3 regions of the Pseudomonas sp. TE3786 genome follow, and region 2 is predicted to be linked to each of the others. Evidence: predicted binding sites of a transcription regulator. Region 2 holds the regulator's gene; each other region holds the start of a gene.

Region 1 (5,120 bases), on a different contig from region 2:
AAACTGCCCGTTGGGTATCTTCGGCAAAGCGCTGCCGGATGCGCAGGCGCGTGTGCTGGAGGCGGGTGAGCGTGTGGAAATCTACCGGCCCCTGATCGCCGATCCTAAGGAAGTGCGCAAGCAGCGAGCGGCCAAGGCAGCAGCCAACAAGCGCGTGTAGCTGTGCCGCAAGCTCTTGGGGTGCAACGTTATCGATCAGAGAGCACCAGAAACGAAAAAGCCCGGACAAGTCCGGGCTTTTCTCTGCGCGACAGCCAATTACTGCGGCGTTTTTTCCAGCGGAGTCGGCGTTGGTACCGGCACGGTCTCTACGTCCACATCCTTCTGGATTTTTTCCAGCAGCGAACCTGGCTTGGCCGGCTCTTGCGCTGTGGATTTTTCTTCGCTCTTCGGCTGCGCTTGCGGTGCACCATCCGGGCCGAGGATTTCCTGGTCGCGGCTCACACCCGGCATAAAGTCGCCGGACAGGCCCGCCAATTGGTCGTTGGCATCGAAGGTGATGCTCACGCGCTCTTGCAGGCGCTGACGGCCGCCGGGCTGGATGCTGTACAGATAATCCCAGCGATCGGCGTGGAAGGTGTCGGAGATCATGGGGTTGCCCATGATAAACCGCACTTGGCGTCGGGTCATTCCAGGCTTCAACTGGTCTATCATGTCCTGCGTCACGACATTGCCCTGCTGAATGTCGATTTTATAAACCCCGGGGAATGAACAGCCGGCGAGTGCGAGTAAGCCCACAAAGGTGAGGCTAGTCAGCAAGAGCTTGGTGTTTTGCATCGGTGGGAGACTTCCACTATCTTGGCTGGGCAATTTGGCCACCGATCATACCTGCATTGAAGGAAGCTGCGAAGCAGCAACCACGAGAAAGCTGACCATGGTAGAAAATAGCGAACTACGTAAAGCTGGCCTGAAAGTGACCCTGCCACGGGTCAAGATTCTGCAGATGCTCGACTCTGCAGAACAGCGCCATATGAGTGCGGAAGATGTTTACAAGGCACTGATGGAGGCTGGCGAGGATGTGGGTTTGGCCACGGTCTACCGTGTTCTGACTCAGTTCGAAGCCGCTGGTCTCGTGGTGCGTCATAACTTCGATGGCGGCCATGCCGTGTTCGAGCTGGCTGATGGCGGCCACCACGACCATATGGTCTGTGTCGATTCTGGCGAGGTGATCGAGTTCTTCGACGCGGAGATCGAGAAGCGCCAGAAAGAAATCGTGCGTGAGCATGGTTTTGAGCTGGTGGATCACAACCTCGTGTTGTACGTCCGTAAAAAACGTTGATGCTTATCGAGGCTGAAGCCTCTCCTGCAAGGATGCGAATCCTGTGGGAGAGACTTCAGCCTTGAGCTTTTAAAGCGCATAAAAACGCCGCGACCTGAAAAGGGCGCGGCGTTTTTGTTGGTGTGCCTTTTGTTGGGCTTCGCCGTTGGCTCAACCCAACAATGAAGCCCAAACTATTACGCGCTAGCCGCACTACTAACCATCTTGCGTGCGTGAGCCAGGGACTCTTTGGTCAGGTCCACGCCGCCCAACATGCGCGCCACCTCTTCTATGCGCCCGGCGCTGTCCAGCGTGGCCACGGCGGTGTGGGTTTCGCCATCGCCACGGGCTTTATGCACAAACAGATGCTGGTGGCCCTGCGCCGCCACTTGCGGCAGGTGGGTGACGGTCAGTACCTGGCCGCGTTCGCCCAATCGGCGCAGCAGTTGGCCGACCACTTCGGCGGTGGGACCGCCAATGCCGACGTCGACTTCGTCGAACACCAGGGTGGGCACCCGTGAGGTTTGTGCGGTGATCACCTGGATCGCCAGGCTGATGCGCGACAGTTCGCCCCCCGAGGCCACTTTGGCGAGCGCTTTGAGCGGTTGACCGGGGTTGGCACTAACCAGAAATTCCACCTGCTCCAGCCCCTGCGGATGGGGGTCGCTGCTGCTGGTGCCGTGCAGTTCGATGCTGAAGCGCCCGCCGGGCATGCCCAGGCGTTGCATTTCCACTTCCACCGCGGCGGCCAGATTGCCGGCGGCACCGTGGCGCAGGGTGCTGAGCTCCTGAGCCTTTTCCTGGTAGTGGCGGGCGTAGGCGGACAGTTCTTCGCCCAGGCGCTCGGTGGCCTGGTCGTCGGCGTTCAGGCTTTCCAGCTCGTCGAACAGCTGCTGCTGCATGGCCGCCAGCTCGCTGGGCAAAATGCGGTGTTTGCGCGCCAGGGTATAGATGGAATCGAGGCGCTCCTCCAGCAGTTGCAGGCGTTCCGGGTCGGCGTCGAAGTGGTCGAGGAAGCGGTTCAGCTCGCCCACAGCCTCTTCCACTTGGATCTGTGCGCTGGCCAGCAGATTTACGGCTTCGCCCAGGGCACCGGGCTGGCTGCGGAAGTTGCTCAGGCGACCGACGCTGCTGGTGAGGGCCGACAGTACGTTGCCGCCATCGTTTTCGCTGCACTGCTCGATCACCAGGCGGCAGGCGCTCAGCAGGCCCTCGGCGTTGGTCAGGGTTTTATGTTCCTGTTCCAACTGTTCCAGTTCGTTGTCGCCAAGGCCGAGGTTGTCCAGCTCTTCCAACTGATAGCTGAGCAACTGGTGGCGGGCGCGTTGTTCGTCGCTGGCGCTGGACAGCCGCTCCAGCTCGCTTCTGGTCTGCTTCCAGCGCTGCGCGGCCAGCTGTACCTGGCGCGCCAGTTCCTGGCTGCCGGCGTATTCATCCAGCAGGCGGCGGTGGGTTTCCGGCTTGAGCAGGGATTGATGTTCGTGCTGGTTGTGGATGTCGATCAGCAGTTCGCCGATGGCTTTCAGGTCGCCCTGGGGGCAGGGCGAGCCATTTATATAGCCGCGGGAACGGCCTTCGGCGGTGATCACTCGACGCAGGATGCACGGGCCGTCGTTGTCCAGGTCGCGTTCGGCGAGCCAGGCTTTGGCTTCGGGAATATCGCTGAGATCGAAGCTGGCGAGGATATCCGCCTTGTCGGCACCCGGACGCACCACACCGCTGTCGGCACGATCGCCGAGGGTCAGGCCCAAGGCGTCGAGCATGATCGACTTGCCGGCCCCGGTCTCACCGGTGATCACGCTCATTCCGCCATTCAGCTCGAGGTCGAGATGTTCGACGATGGCGTAGTTATGTACGGAGAGATGTACCAGCATGGCGGAGGCTCCAGGCGTAAAGTCTGGTTATTTATACAGTGTTTGTTTTATCCCTGACAATCCTCCTTTGCTCTTGAATCGCCAGATTGTGGCCCCATATAAGCGGCAGAACCGTGAGTTAAGGCTCGCGAACCGGATAGTCAGGGCTCGTAAAAGCTGTAACCCGAGCTCGCGAGGAATATAGATAGGAGGACCGCATGGCCGACGAACAGACCCAGAATTCCCAAAATCCAGATATCGAAACCGCTGCAGAGACCGCTGCGAGCGAAGATCTGGCTGCCCGCGTGCAAACGCTGGAAGAACAGCTGGCGGCCGCTCAGGATCAGGCTTTGCGCGTGGCGGCTGATATGCAGAACGTGCGCCGCCGCGCCGAGCAGGATATTGAGAAAGCGCACAAGTTCGCCCTGGAGAAATTCGCCAACGACCTGCTGCCCGTAGTCGATAGCCTCGAGCGTGGCCTGGAGTTGTCCAACCCTAACGACGAAGCCATCAAGGCTGTGCGTGAAGGCATCGAGCTGACCCTCAAGCTGTTCCAAGACACCCTCAAGCGTTACAACCTGGAAGCCATCGACCCGCACGGTGCGCCGTTCAACGCCGAGCACCACCAGGCCATGGCGATGCAGGAAAGCACCAATGTCGAGCCCAATAGTGTGCTCAAGGTGTTCCAGAAGGGTTACCTGCTCAATGGTCGTCTGCTGCGCCCCGCGATGGTGGTGGTCAGTAAGGCTCCGGCCGAGCCGCAACCTTCTATTGATGAGCAGGCTTGAAATTCGCCGTAAGGCCCCCATTTATTAGTCAAGCGTTTAAGTGCTACCGCAGTTAACCACCACTGCTGCGGCAACCAAATTCAGTTTCAGGAGAACAAACATGGGCAGAATCATCGGTATCGACCTGGGGACCACCAACTCCTGCGTCTCGATCCTCGAAAACGGTAGCGTCAAGGTGCTGGAAAACGCCGAAGGCGCGCGTACCACTCCTTCGATCATTGCTTACACCAACGATGGCGAAATCCTCGTGGGTCAGTCGGCCAAGCGTCAGGCAGTTACCAACCCGCACAACACCCTGTACGCGGTTAAGCGTCTGATCGGTCGCCGTTTTGAAGAAAACGTCGTACAGAAAGACATCGAAATGGTGCCGTACAAAATCGTCAAAGCCGACAATGGCGACGCCTGGGTGGAAGTGAAGGGCCAGAAAATGGCACCGCCACAAATTTCCGCCGAAGTGCTGAAAAAGATGAAGAAGACCGCCGAAGACTACCTCGGCGAGCCAGTGACCGAAGCGGTGATCACCGTTCCGGCCTACTTCAACGACAGCCAGCGGCAGGCCACCAAAGACGCCGGCCGCATCGCGGGTCTGGAAGTCAAACGCATCATCAACGAACCGACCGCTGCTGCTTTGGCCTACGGTATGGACAAGGCCAAGGGCGATCACACCGTGATCGTTTATGACCTGGGTGGCGGTACCTTCGATATCTCGGTAATTGAAATTGCCGAAGTCGATGGCGAGCACCAGTTCGAAGTGTTGGCCACCAACGGTGACACCTTCCTCGGTGGTGAAGACTTCGACATCCGTTTGATCGACTACCTCGTCGACGAATTCAAGAAAGAAAGCGGCATTAACCTCAAAGGTGATCCGCTGGCCATGCAGCGTCTGAAAGAAGCTGCTGAAAAAGCCAAGATCGAACTGTCGTCCGCTCAGCAGACCGACGTCAACCTGCCGTACATCACAGCAGATGCCAGCGGTCCTAAGCACCTGAACGTGAAGATCTCCCGTGCCAAGCTGGAGTCGCTGGTGGAAGACCTGGTGCAGCGCACCATCGAGCCTTGCCGTATCGCGTTGAAAGACGCCGGTATCGACGTTGGCGCGATTCACGACGTGATCCTGGTTGGCGGTCAGACCCGTATGCCGCTGGTGCAGAAGCTGGTTACCGAATTCTTCGGTAAAGAAGCTCGCAAAGACGTGAACCCGGACGAAGCAGTCGCCATGGG
Region 2 (5,120 bases):
TCAGCGAAAGCTTCTCCAACCTGATGGACTACGGCTTTACCGCCGGCATGGAAGAGAACCTCGATGACGTCGCCCAGGGCGAGCGCGAGTGGAAACACGTGCTTGACGAGTTCTACGGCGACTTCAAGAAAAAGCTCGAAGTGGCCTCGGAAAGCGACAAGGGCATGCGTGCTAACCAGCCGACCCCGACTGACATCGCCTGCCGCGAATGTGGCCGGCATATGATGATCCGCACCGCGTCCACAGGCGTGTTCCTCGGTTGCTCGGGTTACAGCCTGCCGCCGAAAGAGCGCTGCAAGTCGACCATCAATCTGGTTCCCGGTGATGAAATCGCCGCAGATGACGAAGGTGAGTCGGAATCCCTGGTCCTGCTCGGCAAGCACCGCTGCCCGATCTGCGCCACGGCGATGGATGCGTATTTGCTGGATGAAACCCGCAAACTGCATATCTGCGGTAACAACCCCGATTGCGCCGGCTACGAGATCGAGCAGGGCCAGTACCGCATCAAAGGCTACGAAGGTCCGAGCCTGGAATGCGACAAGTGCGGCAGCCAAATGCAACTGAAGACCGGCCGTTTCGGCAAGTTCTTCGGCTGCACCAACCCTGAGTGCAAGAACACCCGCAAACTGCTGCGTAGCGGCGAGCCTGCGCCACCCAAAATGGACGCGGTGAAGATGCCGGAGCTCAAGTGCGAGAAGGTGAACGACACCTACGTGCTGCGCGACGGTGCCAGCGGCCTGTTCCTGGCCGCCAGCCAGTTCCCGAAAAACCGCGAAACCCGCGCGCCGTTGATCATCGAACTGATCCCGCATAAAGACGAGATCGATCCGAAGTACCACTTCCTGATGTCGGCGCCGAAGAAAGACCCGGATGGCCGTCCAGCCGTAGTGCGCTACAGTCGCAAGACCAAAGAGCAGTACGTGCAGACCGAAGTGGAAGGCAAACCGACCGGTTGGCGCGCCTTCTACGATGGCAATGCCTGGAAAGTCGAAGACAAGCGTTAAGCCCTAGCACGCGCGTCAGCTCCGGCTGGCGCGCGTATAGTGAGTCTGTCTGCTGTGGAGGGTGCCGCAATGGCCCATGAACTCTATACCCGTACCAATCAAAAACTGTTTTTCGCTGGCCTGTCGCTGGAAGCCTGGCGCCGCGCCGAAGAAGGCCAGGCGGTTAACGCCCCGGCGCTGATCCTCGCCGAGCGCGAAGCCTGCCTATTCCACTTGTATGGCGCGTTGTTGGGTATTTGCCATGAAGTGGCCGGTTACTACCGCTTTGAAGAGGTGAATGTGCCGCGCGTTGAAGCCATCCTGACGCCTGCCGTACTGGGCGCTACGCCCAGCCCGGAGCTGGCCGAGCTGGTGGAGCTGGCGCAGCAATCGGAAACCTGGTTGGCGCAACTGATCAGTGCCTATCAGGCGCTGTTCCAGCCGCCGAAGGCACCAGCCAAAGCCAAGATCGACCCCACTTTGCCGCTGATCCAGGCCTACAGCCTGGACGAAGAAGAGCCGCTTCTGGCCCGCGCCGAGCTGGAAAGCTGGCGTCAGCAGCTCAAGGTGCTGGCCTTGCGTTTCCGCGAAACCCTGAGCGAGTGCTGAAGGTTTTCTGGCCGTTGGGTCAAGTGAGTGGATGGCTGGGCTAGGGAAGAGGGCCGACGGACTGATACACTGCCGGCCTTACGTGGAGATTTAAGTTTATGCCTACATCCTTTTTGGAAATTGTCGAGTTGCCTGACGGGCGTATCGCGCTGCGTCGTGCCGAGGATGAGGAGGCATTGGTCGTGTTGGATTTCTCGGCAGATGCCAAGGCATTCCTCCAGGGCCACCATGTAGAAGTAGCCAAAGCCATGCTCAACGTGGGCGTACAGATGGCCGGCCGATTGGCCGAAGGTGATTTCGAGAAGGAAGAAGGGCCGCGGGTTCTGCATTGATCCTTTGCTGCCGTGCTCTGTGCGCAGGTTGGGCAAACGCATCGCTTAAAAAGCATCGCGGCTGAAGCCGCTCCTACGGAACGCACAATCCGTAGGAGCGGCTTCAGCCGCGATGCTTTTTTTACAACGATTAACCCAGACTGATATTCAAACTCTGCGCTTTGCCATCGCGGGCCGCGCTGGCCAGCTGATCGCGAGCAGGGCGGTGCAACGGATGCAACCAGCTCACCACCGTATGGCTACGCCCCAGGCGCAGCGCTTCGCAAGCCAATTCCAGCGGGCTTTGCCCGGCACGGGGTTGCAGCAGCAGAATACGTTCACGGTTCAGACCGGCATCGCGTAGCCAGGCCTGGGTGAGGCTGGCGGGCGGGGCGATCAGGGTTAGCCAGCGGGCGTCCTGATTCTGGCTGAGTTCACGCAGGATGGGTGCCAGCAGGTGCAGGCAGTTCCCGGCAGCGCCACGCAGCGACAGCTCGCTGAATGTTTCTGGCTCTGGTTCTTCGAACCAACCGGTTTCCACGATATCGGTCAACAGCGGCGCCGACGATTGCGTCAGGAAGGCGTCGAACAATGGCAGTTGGGAACGGTCCAGCGCTTGTGGGAACTGCATACAGCCTCCTCAGCGGCGAATAACGCCGACACTCAATCCTTCGATAACCAGATCCTGTTCATGCAGGTCGATTTCGATGGGGGCGAATTCGGGGTTTTCAGCGATCAGCCAAACTTTGTCGCCTTCACGCTTGAAGCGCTTTACAGTGACTTCGTCGTCAATGCGGGCAACCACGATCTGGCCATTACGGGCTTCTTTGGTGGTATGTACGGCAAGCAGGTCACCATCGAGAATGCCGATGTCTTTCATGCTCATGCCGCGTACGCGCAACAAGTAGTCTGCGCGAGGGTGGAAGAACTCGGGGTTGATGCGGCAAGATTCTTCGACATGCTGTTGGGCCAGAATCGGCGCACCGGCAGCCACCCGACCGATGATGGGCAGGCCGGTTTCTTCGTCGCTGCTCGGTTCGAAGCCCGGAATGCGAATGCCGCGCGAGGCACCAGGAGTCATCTCGATGGCCCCTTTACGGGCCAGGGCCTTCAGGTGTTCTTCGGCCGCGTTGGGCGATTTGAAGCCCAGTTGCTGCGCGATTTCGGCACGGGTGGGCGGGTAACCGTTGTCTTCAAGGCATTGCTTGATGAAGGCGAGAATCTCGGCTTGGCGTGGCGTGAGTTTTAGCATGTCCGGTCTCTGTCTTTTTATACAGTGACTGGGATTATATACAGTGATCGGCGCTTGGCAATGCTCCTTTTTATAGATAGGCAATCTTTCTCTACCAGGGAGCAGGAACTGTAGTGGGGAAGGGCAGTTACCGGCATTCGTGACTGACCAGCCAAATTACGGTTGATGCGGCTTGACAATCTCTACGGCTGAAACGTATGTTTCAAACAAGTGTTTGTCAGGTGATTCCCATGGCTCAGTCAGAAACAGTCGAACGCATCCTCGATGCCGCGGAGCAACTTTTTGCGGAGAAAGGTTTTGCCGAGACCTCCCTACGTTTGATCACCAGCAAGGCTGGGGTCAACCTGGCGGCTGTGAACTACCACTTCGGTTCGAAAAAGGCCCTGATTCAGGCGGTATTCTCGCGCTTTCTCGGGCCGTTCTGCACCAGCCTCGAACGTGAGCTGGACCGCCGCCAAGCCAAACCGGAAAGCAAAGCCAGCCTCGAAGAGCTGCTGGAAATGCTGGTGGAGCAGGCCCTGGCGGTAAAACCTCGCAGCGGCAACGACCTCTCTATCTTTATGCGCCTGTTGGGGCTGGCGTTCAGCCAGAGCCAGGGCCACTTGCGCCGTTATCTGGAAGACATGTACGGCAAGGTATTCCGCCGTTATATGGGCCTGGTCCATGAAGCCGCGCCGCGCATTCCACCCATCGAGCTGTTCTGGCGTGTGCACTTTATGCTCGGCGCGGCGGCGTTCAGCATGTCCGGGATCAAGGCGCTGCGTGCCATCGCGGAAACCGATTTCGGCGTCAACACCTCGATTGAACAGGTGATGCGTCTGATGGTGCCGTTTCTGGCTGCCGGTATGCGCTCGGAAACCGGCGTCACCGACGAAACCCTGGCTACCGCTCAACTGCGTCCGCGCAGCAAAACCGCGACCCCGGTGCCTATCCTGAGCAAGGTGTAAAGCGCCAAAACGCCTGCTGCAAGCGGCAGGCTTGATGGGCTAAGCTTGCCGCCCATGACGATTCTCGATTCCCTGCATATCTCCATCGCCGACCAGCAGCTCTACGGTTTTGCCGCAGGGCGTTTGCTGCTGCGTCTGCCGGTGTCCACCGCGTTGAATGGCGCGGGTGAGCAAAACGGTTCGAACAAGACGCCTCGTGGCTTGCACCAAGTGCGCGCCAAGATCGGCGACGGTCTGCCGCTAGGCGCGGTGTTGCGTGGGCGGCGCTGGACGGGGGAGACCTGGAACGCCGCGCTGCATGGGCAATTCCCCGGTCGCGACTGGATCCTCACCCGCATTCTCTGGCTCAGCGGCTGCGAGCCAGGCATTAACCGCCTTGGCGCGGTCGACACTTTCCGCCGTTACATCTACCTGCACGGTACCCCCGACAGCGAGCCGATGGGCATCCCGCTGTCGCACGGCTGCATTCGCCTGCGCAACACGGACGTGCTGGAACTCTTCGAGCGCGTGCCCGTGCACTGCCCGGTAAAAATCGACGAAGCCGCGTGCCCGCAGTGGGCCACGGCAGACCTCTGCTAAGGATTTGTTATGACTGTTGGCCTCAAAGGCTCATTGATGCTGGATATCGGCGGCACCTGGCTGACCGCTGAAGACCGGCAGATTCTGCGTCAGCCGCAAGTGGCCGGACTGATTCTGTTTGCGCGCAATATCGACGACCCGCGCCAGGTGCGCGAGCTGTCCGCCGCCATTCGCGCCGTGCGCCCCGACCTGCTGTTGGCCGTGGACCAGGAAGGTGGCCGCGTGCAGCGCTTGCGCCAAGGCTTTGTGCGCCTGCCGGCGATGCGTGCGGTGGCCGATAACGCCAATGCCGAATGGCTGGCCGAGCAGTGCGGTTGGCTGATGGCGACCGAGGTATTGGCGGTGGGGCTGGACCTCAGTTTCGCCCCGGTGCTGGATCTGGATTACCAGCGCAGCGCCGTGGTTGGCAGTCGCTCCTTCGATGGCGATCCGGCCCGTG
Region 3 (5,120 bases), 180 kb from region 2:
AGCCGGCACAGGTGCTGGTAGCCGCAGAGGTTTTCCACCAAGAGCACCAGCCTGGGACCGTCCTCCAGGCTGATTTCGCTACCGACAATCAGCGGCAAGCCCGCCTCCTGGCCGGCCTGCCAGGCCCGCACGATACCGGCCAGGGTGCATTCATCGGTAATCGCCAGGGCCTGATAACCGTGGCGCTTGGCGCGCTCGAACAGCTCCTTGGCGCTGGAAGCACCGCGCTGAAAACTGAAATTGCTCAGGCAGTGCAGCTCGGCATAGGCGACGCTCATGCGAACCAGCCATGCAGCATAAAGGGCCCCGGTTCATCGCCGCTGCTGACGCTGCGATAGGCCCACACGCGCTGGCCGCTGCGGGTCAGCAACAGGTAGTAGTCGCGGCGGATATCAGCGCCATCCCACCAGCCGGACTCGATGCGCTCCGGCCCGGCGAGAATCTGCGGCGAACGTTCGCGCAGCACCTGCGCCTCGGCCAGCAGCCAGCCAGGGCGTGGCGGGCCGGCAGTGGGCAGCAGCGGTTTGCTGCTGGTACTGGGCAGCCAGGCGCACTCGGGGCGGTGGTCGGCATGCGCCTGGATGCCTTGCACGGCATCGTCGCCCAGGCGTGCGCGCAGGCGTTCACGCAATTGCTGCCAGGGCACCGACTGCTGCGGACGCTCGTCGAACAGCTCGCGGTGTTCGGGCACGAAGGCCGGCAGGTCCTTGGCCTGCAGCCGTACAGCGCGCACCGGCGAGGTCACCTGCACCCGCTCCAGACGGCCACGGGCCAGCTCAAACAACAGATTCGCCTCGCGCTCGGCACTCAGCAGACCGACATCCACCTGGGTATGCCCGCCGCCATCGACATGCTCCAGATACAGGACAAAACCTAGCACGCCGCTGTCGCGCCCGGCGAGAAAGGCGGCCAGGTCGCTGGTCAATCGACGCAGGGGAAACAGCAGCGCCTGGTGCGACTCGACGTCGAAATTCAACTCGATGCGCAGCTCGAAATGCTCCGGCGGCCTATAGCAGTCCAGCGCCACCGCGCGCTGGCCGAGCAAGCTATCGAGGTGCAGCAACAGACCGGCGTCGAAGCGTTTGGCCAAGGTATGCCGGGGCAGCGCCAGCACCTGCTGCAACGTGCGCAGGCCCATGCGCGTCAGGGCGCTGGCGGTTTTGCTGTCGAGCCCCAGGCGGTTCAGCGGCATGCGGGCCAGCACCTGCTGCAGCGCCTCGCCCTCGGGCACGGCCAGGCCGTCATAGGCATTGGCCAACATACGCGCCGCCACCGGATTGGGGGCCGCCACCAGGCGATGGCGAAAACCCAAGGCCGTGAGTTCGGCACGCAGGCGCTGTTCAAAACGCGGCCACGGGCCAAACAGCGCCAGGCTGGACTCCACTTCCAACAACAACGCGCGCGGATAACGCAGGCTGACCTGGGAGCTGAAGGAATAGGCCCAAGCGGCAAGGAACTGATGCCAGCGGGCAATGGCGCTGTGGTCGTATTCCACCTGGGTGAAATCCCGGCTCAAGGCCAGGGCGGTGGTCAGGCTTTGCCCCGCGCGCAGGCCCAGCTCCCGGGCCGCATCATTCACCGCCTGCACCACCCGCCGTTGCGGCGTACCGCTGATCAGCGCCAGCGGTGCCTCGGGGCAAGCACTGGCCCGCAGCACCGCATCCAACGCCAACTGCGGCAAGACAATACACACCCAACGCATACCCGCCTCACAACGCCAAAGGCATGGGTGCCGCCGGTGCCAACCCGCCCCGGCACTTCAGCACCCGCACCTGCGCCGGCTGGGCATCAATGGCAATCCGCAGCGCCGCCGGCGACGGATTCACCGCCTCGGCCAGCGAGCGATAAGCAAACGCCAGCGTCTGCCCCGTCTCCGCCGCCACCTGCAAACGCCGCAACGCCCGATCATCCGCCGCCTGCGGCCAACTCAGCACCGACGCACAACTGCCCGAACGCAAACACTGCTCCGTCGCCCACAACGCATCTCGGCCACTGGCCTGGATGACGCTCAACCAGCGCAAATCCACCCCTGCCGCCAGCCAGGCGCTGGGATACGGAATCCCCGGCGGTGCCACCAACACCACCCGCTTCCCCGCCTGCGTCAACCGCGCCACAGTCGGCCAGAGCAACTGCAACTCCCCTACCCCTGGAGCACTCAGCAAAATCTCACTCAACGCCGCCTCCGGCCAACCGCCCGTAGGCAACAACGCATCCAACGTCGCATGCCCTGTCGCGATATGCCCCGCCTGTTGCGGCATGGCCCGCCCCTTCCAGACACGGCGACGGTCCAGCAGCGAATCCAGAGAGACGACATTGCCTGCCATGGCGGAGTCGGCAAGGGATGTAGGGGTAGGAAGCATGGTGCAGCTCAGTAGGAAATTACTGTATGGGCATACAGTAAACCTAATTGAGTGAGGGGTGGTCAATGGCTGCCGACAAGAGGTGGGCAAGATCAAAAGCATCGTGGCTGAAGCCGCTCCTACGGGGATAGGGTTGCTTGTGGGGCTTTAGCCGCGAGCGCTCAAGATCAAAAGCTCGCGGCTAAAGCCCCTCCCACAAAAACAGATCGAGCAGGCACCACGGCTTGTGATCTGGTTGTTGATCTGCGCGTAAGGCGCCCCCCCAGCACACGCGGTAAAGAAGAAATACACCGTGAGCTCTTAAGCCTTGATAACGAGGCTCAACGCCTCCTCAGCCAACTCATCGAGACTCATCGGCCCATCAGCCCGAAACCACGTGGTACTCCACGACAAAGCCCCAGTAAGAAAGCGCCGCTGCACAAACGGATCCCCCTTGAAATACCCCGCCGTCTTGGCCTCCCCCAGCACCTGCAGCCAAATCTGCTCATACGTATCGCGCAAATCGAGAATGTACGCTTGCCCCTCAGAAGACAGGGATCGCCACTCATACACCAACACCGCCATTGCCTCGCCGGTGCCCCCCATGATCGATTGCAGCTCGCAGCGAATCAGCGCCAACACCCGCTCCCGCACGTTGCCGGCATCCGCCAGAGCGGCCTTCATCAAAGCGGTGTTGTAGCGGATGGTTTCCTCCATCACCGAGCGAAGAATCTCGTCCTTGCTTTTGAAGTGGTGAAAGATGCTGCCGGACTGAATACCCACCGCGCTGGCCAGATCACGCACCGTCGTGCGGTCATAGCCCTTGCTGCGGAACAGGTGCGCCGCCGTTTGCAGCAGCTTGCCGCGCGCGCTTTCCGGGTCAGTGACCTGGCCGTCGACCACCAGGTCGTGCATCACCTTCTGGGCTTGTTGCTCATCCACGCGTATTCCCCCTAAGCCAACGCCCGGCCTGAAAAGTGGCAAGTGCTTGTCGGCATTGGTGAAATTTAAGCGTGAAGGGTCAACCAAGCAAGCGCTTGGCCATGCTTTAGTCGAGAAAGGTGAATTCAGGGCTTCCATAACCAAGCGCTTGCTTGGTATGGTCGCCACATCGACAAGCTGACGGACTTAATTCCAATGACAAAACCCGTACGCATCGGCTGCGCCTCTGCCTTCTGGGGCGATACCTCCACGGCCGCCGCCCAATTGGTAAACGGCAGCGAGCTGGATTACCTGGTGTTCGACTACCTGGCCGAAATCACTATGTCGATCATGGCCGGCGCGCGGATGAAAAATCCCGAGCAAGGCTATGCCGGCGACTTTATTGAAGTGCTCGCCCCGCTGCTGCCCAGCATTGCCAGCAAGAAAATCCGCGTGATCAGCAACGCCGGCGGGGTCAATCCGCATGCCTGCGCCAGCGCCCTGGCCGCAGCCTGCGAGAAAGCCGGGGTGAGCCTGAAAATCGCCGTACTGCACGGCGACAACCTGCAAAGCAAACTCCCCGAGTTGAATAAAGCCGGCACCCGGGAAATGTTCAGCGGCCAGCCGCTGCCGCCGATGTGCGTTTCGGTAAACGCTTACCTCGGCGCGCCAGGCATTGTCGAAGCCCTGGCCCTGGGGGCGGATATCGTCATCACCGGCCGGGTGGTCGATAGCGCAGTGGTCAGCGCCGCCCTGGTGCACGAGTTCGGCTGGAGCTGGCAGGACTACGACAAGCTCGCCCAGGCCGCCCTGGCCGGCCATATCATCGAATGCGGCGCGCAGTGCACCGGCGGCAACTTCACCGACTGGGAAAGCGTGCCGGACTACGAACATATCGGCTTCCCGGTCATTGAGGTCGAGGCCGATGGCGGCTTTATCGTCAGCAAACCGGCTGGCACCGGCGGCCTGGTGACGCCCTTCACCGTTGGCGAACAGATGCTCTATGAAATCGGCGATCCACGGGCCTATCTGCTGCCCGATGTGGTCTGCGATTTCACCCAGGTGCAGCTCAGTGAAGTGGGCAACGACCGCGTGGAGGTGCGAGGTGCCAAAGGCTTGCCGCCGACCGACCACTACAAGGTGTCTGCCACCTACCCCGACGGTTTCCGCTGCACCGCCAGTTGCCTGATTGCCGGCATTGATGCGGTGAAAAAAGCCCAACGGGTCAGCACGGCCATCATCCGCAAAACGGCTGAAATGTTTGCCGACCGTGGCTGGCCCGGTTATGTCGAAACCAATATCGAACTGCTCGGCAGCGAGGCCACCTACGGCCCCCATGGCCAGCGCCAGGACAGCCGCGAAGTGGTGGTGAAACTGGCCGTGCGGCATGCCAAGAAAGAAGCGCTGATTCTGTTCTCCCGCGAGATCGCCCAGGCGGCCACCGGTATGGCACCAGGCCTCACCGGCATTGTTGGCGGCCGTCCGACTGTGTACCCGGTGATCCGCCTGTTCTCCTTTCTGGTGGATAAAAGCGCCTGCGAACTCTCCGTGGAACTCAACGGTGAACGTCATCCGGTCGCCCTGCCCGCCGTCGATGCCTTTGACTTCGCCAGCCTGCGTGAAGCCCAGGAGGCACCACTGCCCACAGGCGACGCCGATGCCAGCGTACCGCTGGTGAAACTGGCGGTGGCGCGCTCCGGCGACAAAGGCAACCACAGCAATATCGGCGTTATGGCCCGAGAGGCCGAGTACCTGCCATGGATTGCCGCCGCGCTTAGCGTGGAAGCGGTGGCCGAGTGGATGGGCCATGTGCTCGACCCTGTTCATGGGCAAATCAGCCGCTGGTATGTGCCGGGCTGC

The links. Region 2 encodes LexA, which represses DNA repair genes until DNA is damaged. Its sites were predicted from a motif close to CTGTNTNNNNANACAG; they were not measured.
Region 1: the regulator LexA is predicted to act here: its motif matches at 3,156-3,171, upstream of recN (DNA repair protein RecN).
Region 3: the regulator LexA is predicted to act here: its motif matches at 2,383-2,398, upstream of imuA (translesion DNA synthesis-associated protein ImuA).

What each region holds. Positions count from the first base shown of each region.
Region 1 covers NZ_JBSRZF010000009.1:77,945-83,064, reverse strand. The annotation lists gene ACVW0Y_RS12170 (RnfH family protein) at 1-160, shown strand, start outside; gene ACVW0Y_RS12165 (outer membrane protein assembly factor BamE) at 259-777, opposite strand; gene fur (ferric iron uptake transcriptional regulator) at 875-1,279, shown strand; gene recN (DNA repair protein RecN) at 1,456-3,132, opposite strand; gene grpE (nucleotide exchange factor GrpE) at 3,330-3,899, shown strand; gene dnaK (molecular chaperone DnaK) at 4,000-5,120, shown strand, end outside.
Region 2 covers NZ_JBSRZF010000006.1:237,731-242,850, reverse strand. The annotation lists gene topA (type I DNA topoisomerase) at 1-1,004, shown strand, start outside; gene ACVW0Y_RS09830 (DUF6586 family protein) at 1,074-1,592, shown strand; gene ACVW0Y_RS09825 (hypothetical protein) at 1,691-1,924, shown strand; gene sulA (SOS-induced cell division inhibitor SulA) at 2,055-2,534, opposite strand; gene lexA (transcriptional repressor LexA) at 2,544-3,155, opposite strand; gene ACVW0Y_RS09810 (TetR/AcrR family transcriptional regulator) at 3,386-4,102, shown strand; gene ACVW0Y_RS09805 (L,D-transpeptidase family protein) at 4,157-4,681, shown strand; gene nagZ (beta-N-acetylhexosaminidase) at 4,691-5,120, shown strand, end outside.
Region 3 covers NZ_JBSRZF010000006.1:54,452-59,571, forward strand. The annotation lists gene ACVW0Y_RS09030 (error-prone DNA polymerase) at 1-278, opposite strand, end outside; gene ACVW0Y_RS09035 (Y-family DNA polymerase) at 275-1,702, opposite strand; gene imuA (translesion DNA synthesis-associated protein ImuA) at 1,710-2,324, opposite strand; gene ACVW0Y_RS09045 (TetR/AcrR family transcriptional regulator) at 2,661-3,281, opposite strand; gene ACVW0Y_RS09050 (acyclic terpene utilization AtuA family protein) at 3,477-5,120, shown strand, end outside.